2 regions of the Weizmannia sp. FSL K6-3076 genome follow, and region 2 is predicted to be linked to the other one. Evidence: riboswitches for the same ligand, from Rfam matches in the RefSeq annotation. Region 2 holds a riboswitch; the other holds the start of a gene.
What was found. Region 2 has a riboswitch for cyclic di-AMP ahead of NSS95_RS13420 (cation:dicarboxylate symporter family transporter). Riboswitches for the same ligand answer to the same signal wherever they lie in the genome.

Region 1 (4,398 bases), 2.5 Mb from region 2:
ACTGATCAACAAGGTAAAGCTGGTCCCGTTTGCGATATACCGCATCCTTTTGGCGATTGTTTTGCTTCTTTTGATTTGGAACCGATAAGATTTTGGCTGCGCGGCGTTGCGCGGCTTTTTTATTTTGGCTTTTGCCGCGTTTGATGTTGAACGAAGCGTCTACGGTAATTTGTTCTGCTCATCAAAAAAGGCTGCCGAACGCGTGGCGGGCAGCCTTTTTTGATACAGCCGTATTGCAGTGAAAATGGTGCATCCAGATTTGTTATTTTTTAAAATGGTAGGGCATTGTTGCAACGACAACGTCTTTTTCCCAGAGAAGGCGCATCCGGATGAGGAGCGCGGACTGGTTGTGCAAAATGTTTTGCCAGCGTTTTTTCGGAATGAACTGTGGAATGAGTACCATGACCTGGTACTTGTTTTCTTTTGCTTTCCGCTGGATAATTTCCAAAAATTTGGCAAGCGGCTGGACAATGCTCCGGTAAGACGAGTGCAGGGTGACAAGGCGGACACCACAGTCCCACTCTTTCCATTTTTCTTCCATTCTCTTCTCGTCTTCATGGTCAAAAGCGACATAAACGGCTATGACCTGATCCGAGAGCGATTTTGCATAATTAATCGTCCGTTCCACGACCGTTGTAATGCCGGCCACCGGGACAATGATCACATTGGAGTGGATTTCTTCCTGAAACACCCCTTTAATCCGCAACTGCTCGCCGACCGCCTCGTAATGCCGGTTCACTTTCCGGAAAATAAACATGACGATCGGCAGGAAAATCAAAACCGGCCATACTTGCGTGAATTTCGTAATGAATAAAATCGCAAGGACGCTAAATGTAATAATGGCACCGACAAAGTTGACCGACATTTTGCCGGCCCAGCCTCTCGGTCTTTGAGTGACCCATTTCACAATCATGCCGCATTGCGCAAGGGTAAACGGAATGAACACGCCGACTGCGTACAACGGAATGAGGCGCTCGGTATTGCCCTGGAATGCGACAATTAAAATCATGGAAGCAACGCCGAGAAAAATAATTCCGTTTGAGTAACCAAGCCGGTCACCGCGGATCGTGAACATGCGCGGCATAAATTTGTCCCTCGCCAAGTTAAAAGCGAGCTGCGGGAACGCAGAGAATCCGGTGTTCGCAGCAAGCACGAGAATTAAAGCCGTAGTTGCCTGGACGAAATAGTACAAAACACCGTTGCCAAGTGTCCGGTGTGCCATTTGCGATACAACGGTTTCTGTTTCTTTCGGCGCAATGCCGAGCCAGTATGCGAGAAAACTGATGCCCGCTAAAAGCGATGCCAGAATGATACCCATCATGGCAAGCGTGCGGGCTGCGTTTCTCGGTGCCGGGTCGCGAAAGTTCGGGATCGCGTTGGAAATGGCTTCGACCCCTGTCAATGCCGAACAGCCGGATGAGAAAGCTTTTAGCAAAAGAAACAGTGAAATGCCGGCGACCGGCGTACCGATATGCGGATGCAGGTTTTGCGGAACTTGCCCCGTTACGGTTTTAAATAAACCGACAACAATGATGACAATCAATGCAAATACGAACAGGTAAACCGGGTATGCGAGCACATTGGCTGATTCCGTCAGCCCGCGCAAATTCAAAATCGTAATGATCAGAACGAGAAAAACCGCAATCTGCACACTGTACGGATGCAAGCTCTGAAACGCGGAAGTAATGGCATCTGTTCCGGCTGAGACGGAAACGGCCACCGTTAAAATGTAGTCCACCAGCAAGGATCCGCCTGCAAGAAGGCCGGGGGTGACGCCGAGATTTTCTTTCGAGACAAGGTATGCCCCGCCGCCTTGCGGATAAGAGTAAATGACCTGGCGATAAGATAAAATGAGTGCAGCCAATAAAATTAAAATGCCGACTGTAATTGGAATAGAATACCAAAACGCCAGCGCCCCCACTGTGGCAAGTACAATCAGCACCTGTTCAGGCCCGTACGCAACAGATGAAAGTGCGTCGGATGACAGAATGGCCAGTGCTTTTAACTTGGTTAGCTTCTGGCCTTCGAGTTCATTTGAACGCAGCGGTCTCCCAATTAACAATCGTTTTATCGTGGTGAACATTTGAATTGTCTCCTTTTATCTGCAGTGTTTCAAAAATGCTTCCCCAAAAATAAGAAAAACCACAAAGAGAATTTATCTTCCCTGTGGTCTATTGCCCGATCACAGTTTCACATCCTCTCTTATAACGCTGACGGGGTTAGCTGTCGGGTTCGGGCATAAGAGTGGCCCTGCCTTTTTAAAAAAAGGCTTCACCCCAAAGCGGCGCGCGGCCGCCAACCTGGTTCCCCCGTTCCGTTTCCGGATTAAGCGGTTCAGTTATGAAACACAAATTTTTCATACGACATCCTATCTTACTCCCGTTACCATGGTTTGTAAAGACTATTTCGCAATTGCGTTTCGGTATGTCCATCTTTACCCGCCATATCCCCGGGCAAACTGTCTTTGCTCACGGTACCTAATTTTCAATCATGCTTCTTTTGTAGAATATCCGAATGTGCCTAAAGCATGCAAAAAGCAAGGTTTTTCGGCAAATCCGGAGTAAAGAGATAAACAGAGTTAGGAAGGTAAAACCTGGGGATGAAAAGATGACCTCTTGGGGCAGGCGGATCAATTGGAAACATAAGACCAAAAGAGGTGCGAACCCGGTGGAATTGTCTAATTAGGAGCTCCATTCGGGCCCGAAATGTCCTTTTGAAGCCGTCAAAAAGACAAAACGAGCGGCATCAGGTAACGAAATGTCCTTTTGATCCTGTCAAAAGGACAAAAGGAGTTGCATTCGGGCCCGAATTGTCCTTTTGAAGCCGTCAAAAAGACAAAACGAGCGGCATCAGGTAACGAAATGTCCCTTTGAACCTGTCAAAAGGACAAAAAGAAGTTGCATCCGGGCCCGAATTGTCCTTTTGAAGCCGTCAAAAAGACAAAACGAGCGGCATCAGGTAACGAAATGTCCTTTTGATCCTGTCAAAAGGACAAAACATGCCGCATCCGGGAATGAAATGTCCCTTTGAACCTGTCAAAAGGACAAAAGGAGTTGCATTCGGGCCCGAATTGTCCTTTTGAAGCCGTCAAAAAGACAAAACGAGCGGCATCAGGTAACGAAATGTCCTTTTGATCCTGTCAAAAGGACAAAACATGCCGCATCCGGGAATGAAATGTCCCTTTGAACCTGTCAAAAGGACAAAACACGCCGCATCCAATTGGACAAATTAGGCGAAAACCCGTTGAAAATGTCTAGTTAGGCGTTCCAATTGGACAAAAGAGCCGCGGCCTCAGCAGATTTTGTCTAGTTGGGCGTTCTAATCAGCGTAAAACCCGGTGGAATTTGTCTAATTAGGGGCTCCAACTAGACAAATGTGGCGTAGATCCCGGTGGAATTGTCTAATTAGGCATTCCGTGACCACTGAAAAAAGCCATTTTTTTATGTAAAATTTGCTGTGTAGTGTAAGAAATTTTCTGTAAATGGTACTCTTTACCATAGAAATTAGTAAAAATGACAAATGTTTGGCTATAATTCGCCTTTTTAGAGGATAGTATGGCGGCTATCCTCTTTAAATTTACTGCCAAGGCTGTTAGCTTGGCTTGTAAGCCCATGCTTTTTAGACCGTACCATTTGGCACGATCTAACCCGTGGAAATTCTTCATTTCGCCATTTTTCCCTTCTTGGCATGCTCTTTTTTTATACTTCTCTTTAAATCCCTCCGATTTCTGTTGTTGACTATACTCATAAAATTCTGGGGTGTTGATTCCGATCCCTAATACTTTTCCGACTGTTTTTCCGGTTATGCAAACTTCTCGCATTGGGCAATTTCTACATTGTTCTCTGTCAAAATAGTAATTATACGTTTCTTTTCCACATTTTCTTATATAGTGTTTCTTTTTGATTGTTTTGTTTCCTTGACTACAGAACCACTCGTCAGAATCTTTGTTATAACTGAATCTTTCTTCGTCTATGCGATATGCAGCTTCACTTACAGGGATGTATGCCTTTGCTTTAAGTTCAGAGATTTTGTCTAAGATTGGCTTTTTAAAATAGGCTTTATCACCATATACTTCTGGTATTTTTATTCTCGTTTTCTTGGTTAACTCTAATAATTCATCAAACTTCGTTCCATCCACATAAGCTCCATTACCAGTATGAACAGCTGTAATCATTCGATCTTCTGTTGTCATCATAAATTCCGTTTTATAACCAAAGAAAGGATCATTTTTGCTTTTATACCCTATTCTCGCTTCTTGGTCGACAATCGATCGTACCCCTTTTTGCTCCATAAACTTCGGGTCTGCTAAAATTTCTTTCGCATTATTAACGAGTGCTTTTGTTTCAGGTGCTTTCTCCAGTTCAACTAGTTCTTCTACCTTTGATACCGTTTCTTCAA
Region 2 (4,398 bases):
CCATCAACCTTAGACCCGAAAAGTGGCGCTGAACGCGCAGATACCAGTGACAAACCCTTTTTGTAAAGTAACTCTTGTTTTTATAGTTCCTGGAACCGGGACCAGGGCTTTCCTTATTCACCCGCCCCCCGATTATGTATTTCTGTCATCCTCGTCGTCCAGTTCCCTGATCAAATTCCAAGTCTGATAAATCCGGTTTGCCATTTTCTCAGGATCTTTCAGCATCATTTGGTATAAATCCGGCTCATGGCTCAACGTTTCAAGCAGTTTCTTTTCCGGATTACTGACCGCTTCATTTGTCTTCAGGCCGGCATGGTTGGTAAGGCCCAAAAGATAATCAATTGAAACTTTCAACACTTGCGAAATTCGGTATAGCACCTTAATAGAAGGAAAACTGTATCCAGTTTCGTAGTTCGAAATGTTCCGGTCGCTTACCCCGACTTTTTTCGCAAGTTCAGGCTGGCTGTAGCCTTGAGCTGTCCGCACTTTTTTCAATCGGGCTGCGAATATTTCTTTAACGTTTTCCATGTTTTCATTCCCGTGATCGGCCATTGCTACTGCTCCTTAAAAAAAATCAAAAAAGATGGTTGACTTCCAAAATAATTGTGTATAATATAAGTGTATAGAAATTATTTTGTTGATGAGCATCTGTACAAAAAGTTGATAAAGAGCCGGAGACACAAAGAAAATAGATGCTTCAGCAAAAAATACCCCCCTATTTTCTCATGATTCTTACTTACTGTTCCCAAATTCAAAGTAAGAGTAATATGGTCTCCAGGCTCTTTTTTTACAGTCTCCCTTCCAGTTTAGCATGAAAACGATACTGTTTTAACCCCTTTTTAAATTGTAAACGCTTTCATTAAAATGACGGGTCTATTTACCCACCCTTCCATAACACCGTTAACGACGCTAGTCCCATACTGGCACGCAAAAGGTTTGCTGAACGAATTCCATTCTGGCTTTGCCTCAATATATAAAAGAATGCCTCTGTCGGAAATAGGGATGCTACCTTCTCTATACGTTGAATTGGCTTATGCGGGCAAAGATAAGTCCGGACAAGGCGTTCAGTCTCCTTACCAAGTCCACGGTTCGCAACCCCTCAAGCAGGCAGGACAGTTCCATGCCTTTATAAAATCGACATTCCCTGTTTTCCTTTACATGACGTTCATGTCCACCAACCTTATCCCAGGTTTAGAGGAAATCAATTATAAAAAAGCATTGTAGCTTACGTTCAAAATGCCCCAGCCCCAATACAACCTCTGCCCATGCGGTTCCATTGTTCAACGGCATGGGCAGGGTTCTACAGCAATAGGTGCAAATCTCAACTTTTTATGGAAGATAAGTGCGTATTAAGATTAATGGCCAGAAATCCGGCGTTTTCCGGTGTCTCTTTATAAATCGTAATTCCAGTATTGTCTTGTGGGATCATCCGGTAATTTTTATACGGGACTTCAAGGGTTCCGGCGACGAAAAAGCGGATTGCCATGCTGTGGGCAACAACAAGGACAGTTTCTTCCGGATGTTTCTCCACCAGCTCATCGATACAGGCACGGACACGGTTATAGACCTGAATGGCCGTTTCCCCCGTATAACCTGCATGTGTCGCGCCCGGATCTTTTAGCCAGGCCTCCCAATTATCCGCATATTTAACAGAAAAATCTTCCTGGCGTTCTCCTTCCCAGGCACCGAAGTCCGTTTCGACAAGACGCGGATCTTGATGGATTTTCAATTTCCGCCCCTTAACGAGAATTTCTGCCGTATGGACAGCCCGGCTCAATGTGGATGCATAAACAGCATTAAACGGAATGTCCTTAAAAAACCCTGCCGCCAGTTCCGCCTGCCGCACGCCCGTCTGCGACAAACCGATATCGCTTCTCCCGCAATATCTGTTCCGGTCGGCGTTCCATTCTGTCTGGCCATGGCGCACAAAATAAAAAAGTGTCATAATGTACCCCTTTTCACAAAGTATCAACTGGTTTTATTTTAACAAATTGAGGAGTGGAATGCTATTTCCGGTCAATAAGATTCCTTTCATAATCCATGAGAAGAACACTCTCTAGATGTTCATTTAGCTGTGTACATTTAGGTGATAGAGTGTCTTCTCATTTTTTCACTCATTCGCCGCTTCAAGTAAAGTTTTACAAATACCGAATTGCCGGATATGCAACGCGATTGCGTCCGGTCCCTCCCTATAAAAAATTTATTTGCTATATTATATTAAAATATTATATAATAACAAAGGACGCTAAAACATTGAAGAAGGATGAGTTGTTTTTTTATTTTTTAAAAACTTCATATCATCGCTCAATTACATGTTTATGTAAACGGGGGAACCAACAGGTGTTCTATGCACCAGGGGTGAAACCTTTCAATGAAAGGTAGGGAAACTCTTTATTCCCTAATCCGTCAGCTAACCTCGTAAGCGTCTGGAGAGAACTGTGTGTTTTTTGGACACGCCTTTTAAGCAAAAATGCTGCGAAGGAATTTCTCTCTTTCGTGGTTTTTTTAATACACAAATTTGGTTTCCGGGGTAAAGCCGGAAACTGGCAGGACTTGCGATTTGAGTTTTACAAACAATCCGGTATGCAGCTTGCGTACTGTGCTTTTTGAAAAATATTGGCATCTGGGAGGGAAACTTCATGAAAAGAGTGAGCTTAGCCTGGCAGATTTTTATCGGCCTGATACTCGGTATTGCGATTGGCGGCATTTTCCACGGCAATGACACCGTGGCCCATATTCTCCAGCCGTTTGGCGACTTCTTTTTGCGCTTGATTAAAATGATTGTGATTCCGATTGTCGTTTCAAGCTTGATTGTCGGTGTTGCCGGCGCAGGCGATATGAAACAGGTTGGAAAGCTTGGCCTGAAAGCATTGATTTATTTTGAAATTGTCACGACCATCGCGATTGTAGTAGGACTGCTGGCCGGAAACTTGTTTCATCCGGGGACAGGGGTGGATATGGGCTCATTGGCAAAAACATCGATCAGCAGCTATGTGGAAACAACAAAAGAGACGCAACACAATGGCATAGTCGATACGATTTTAAGTATCGTGCCGACGAACTTGTTTGAATCCCTTTCACAAGGGAATATGCTTCCGATCATTTTCTTCTCTGTCATGTTCGGGATTGGGGTGGCAGCCATCGGGGAAAAAGGAAAACCGGTGCTCCGCTTTTTCCAGGGTGTCAGTGAAGCAATGTTTTATGTCACTAATTTGGTCATGAAAGTGGCTCCAATTGGTGTATTCGGCCTGATTGGTGTAACCGTTACACAATTCGGCCTCAAGTCATTGATTCCGCTAAGCAAACTTGTTTTCACGGTTTACGGCACGATTATTTTCTTTGTGGTTGTCGTGCTTGGCCTGATTGCCTGGCTTTTCCGTGTAAATATTTTCAATCTCTTCAAAATCCTGAAAGACGAATTGATCCTTGCTTATTCCACTGCAAGCTCGGAAGCGGTGCTGCCAAGGCTCATGGAGAAAATGGAAAAATTCGGTTGCCCGAAATCGATCACCACACTGGTGATTCCGACGGGGTACTCATTCAACCTGGACGGCTCGACCTTGTACCAGTCGCTGGCGGCGCTGTTTATCGCGCAAATGTACGGGATTCACATGTCCATCGGTGCGCAAATTTCGCTGGTGCTTGTGCTGATGGTTACATCAAAAGGCATCGCCGGTGTTCCAGGAGTTTCATTCGTTGTCCTTTTGGCGACGCTGGGGACGGTCGGGATTCCGCTTGAAGGCTTAGCATTTATTGCTGGCATTGACCGTATTCTGGATATGGCAAGAACAGCCTGCAATGTCGTTGGCAATACGCTTGCAACCATTATTGTGTCAAAATGGGAAGGAAAATATGATAAAGAAAAAGCAGAAGCGTACCTTGCCGAAATCAGCGGCGGCGGGCACGATTCCAAAGATCACAAATATGTAACGGAATCTTAAGATGAGCGATGAAGTTAAAAAAGGTGCACTGCCGGAATAGAGGCAGCGCGCCTTTTTTGTTTGCGAGTAAAGAACGTCGGTAGTTTTTTACATTTCCATCAAATTATGCTAGCTCTGTTGCCTACTGGAGTCATCATGCAAATTGGCGCTCGGACTCGGTGTGAAAACTTCATCCATATAAGTTGAACTCCTTCTTGATGTGTCGCCAGAAGCAATGTTTACCCTGATCGGCTTTGATTTTGGAGCGATACAGATTTTTGTCGGGAAAAATTGTGCCTCTCTTTCCAAGGATTGTTACCGGTTGGACTGAAATAATGAGCGCCCTAGGGCACAAACTATTCACAGCAGCATGTATTGATTTTTTGGAGGGATAAAGATGGACAAAAAAATGCTACTGTGGGTAGCGGTACTGTCCCTCGCTCTTTTTCCCCGGACGGAACATGCGGATGCGGCTTTT

Region 1: another riboswitch for cyclic di-AMP. It lies ahead of NSS95_RS01615 (APC family permease); the one in region 2 lies ahead of NSS95_RS13420 (cation:dicarboxylate symporter family transporter).

The regions. Positions count from the first base shown of each region.
Region 1 covers NZ_JBBOWU010000001.1:341,893-346,290, reverse strand. Annotated here, with positions in the region: gene NSS95_RS01620 (undecaprenyl-diphosphate phosphatase) at 1-88, shown strand, start outside; gene NSS95_RS01615 (APC family permease) at 263-2,083, opposite strand; cyclic di-AMP (ydaO/yuaA leader) riboswitch at 2,193-2,342, opposite strand; partial or broken gene NSS95_RS01610 (IS1182 family transposase) at 3,500-4,398, opposite strand, start outside.
Region 2 covers NZ_JBBOWU010000001.1:2,800,906-2,805,303, reverse strand. Annotated here, with positions in the region: gene NSS95_RS13430 (helix-turn-helix domain-containing protein) at 133-552, opposite strand; gene NSS95_RS13425 (histidine phosphatase family protein) at 1,322-1,945, opposite strand; cyclic di-AMP (ydaO/yuaA leader) riboswitch at 2,292-2,439, shown strand; gene NSS95_RS13420 (cation:dicarboxylate symporter family transporter) at 2,640-3,941, shown strand; gene NSS95_RS13415 (metallophosphoesterase) at 4,318-4,398, shown strand, end outside.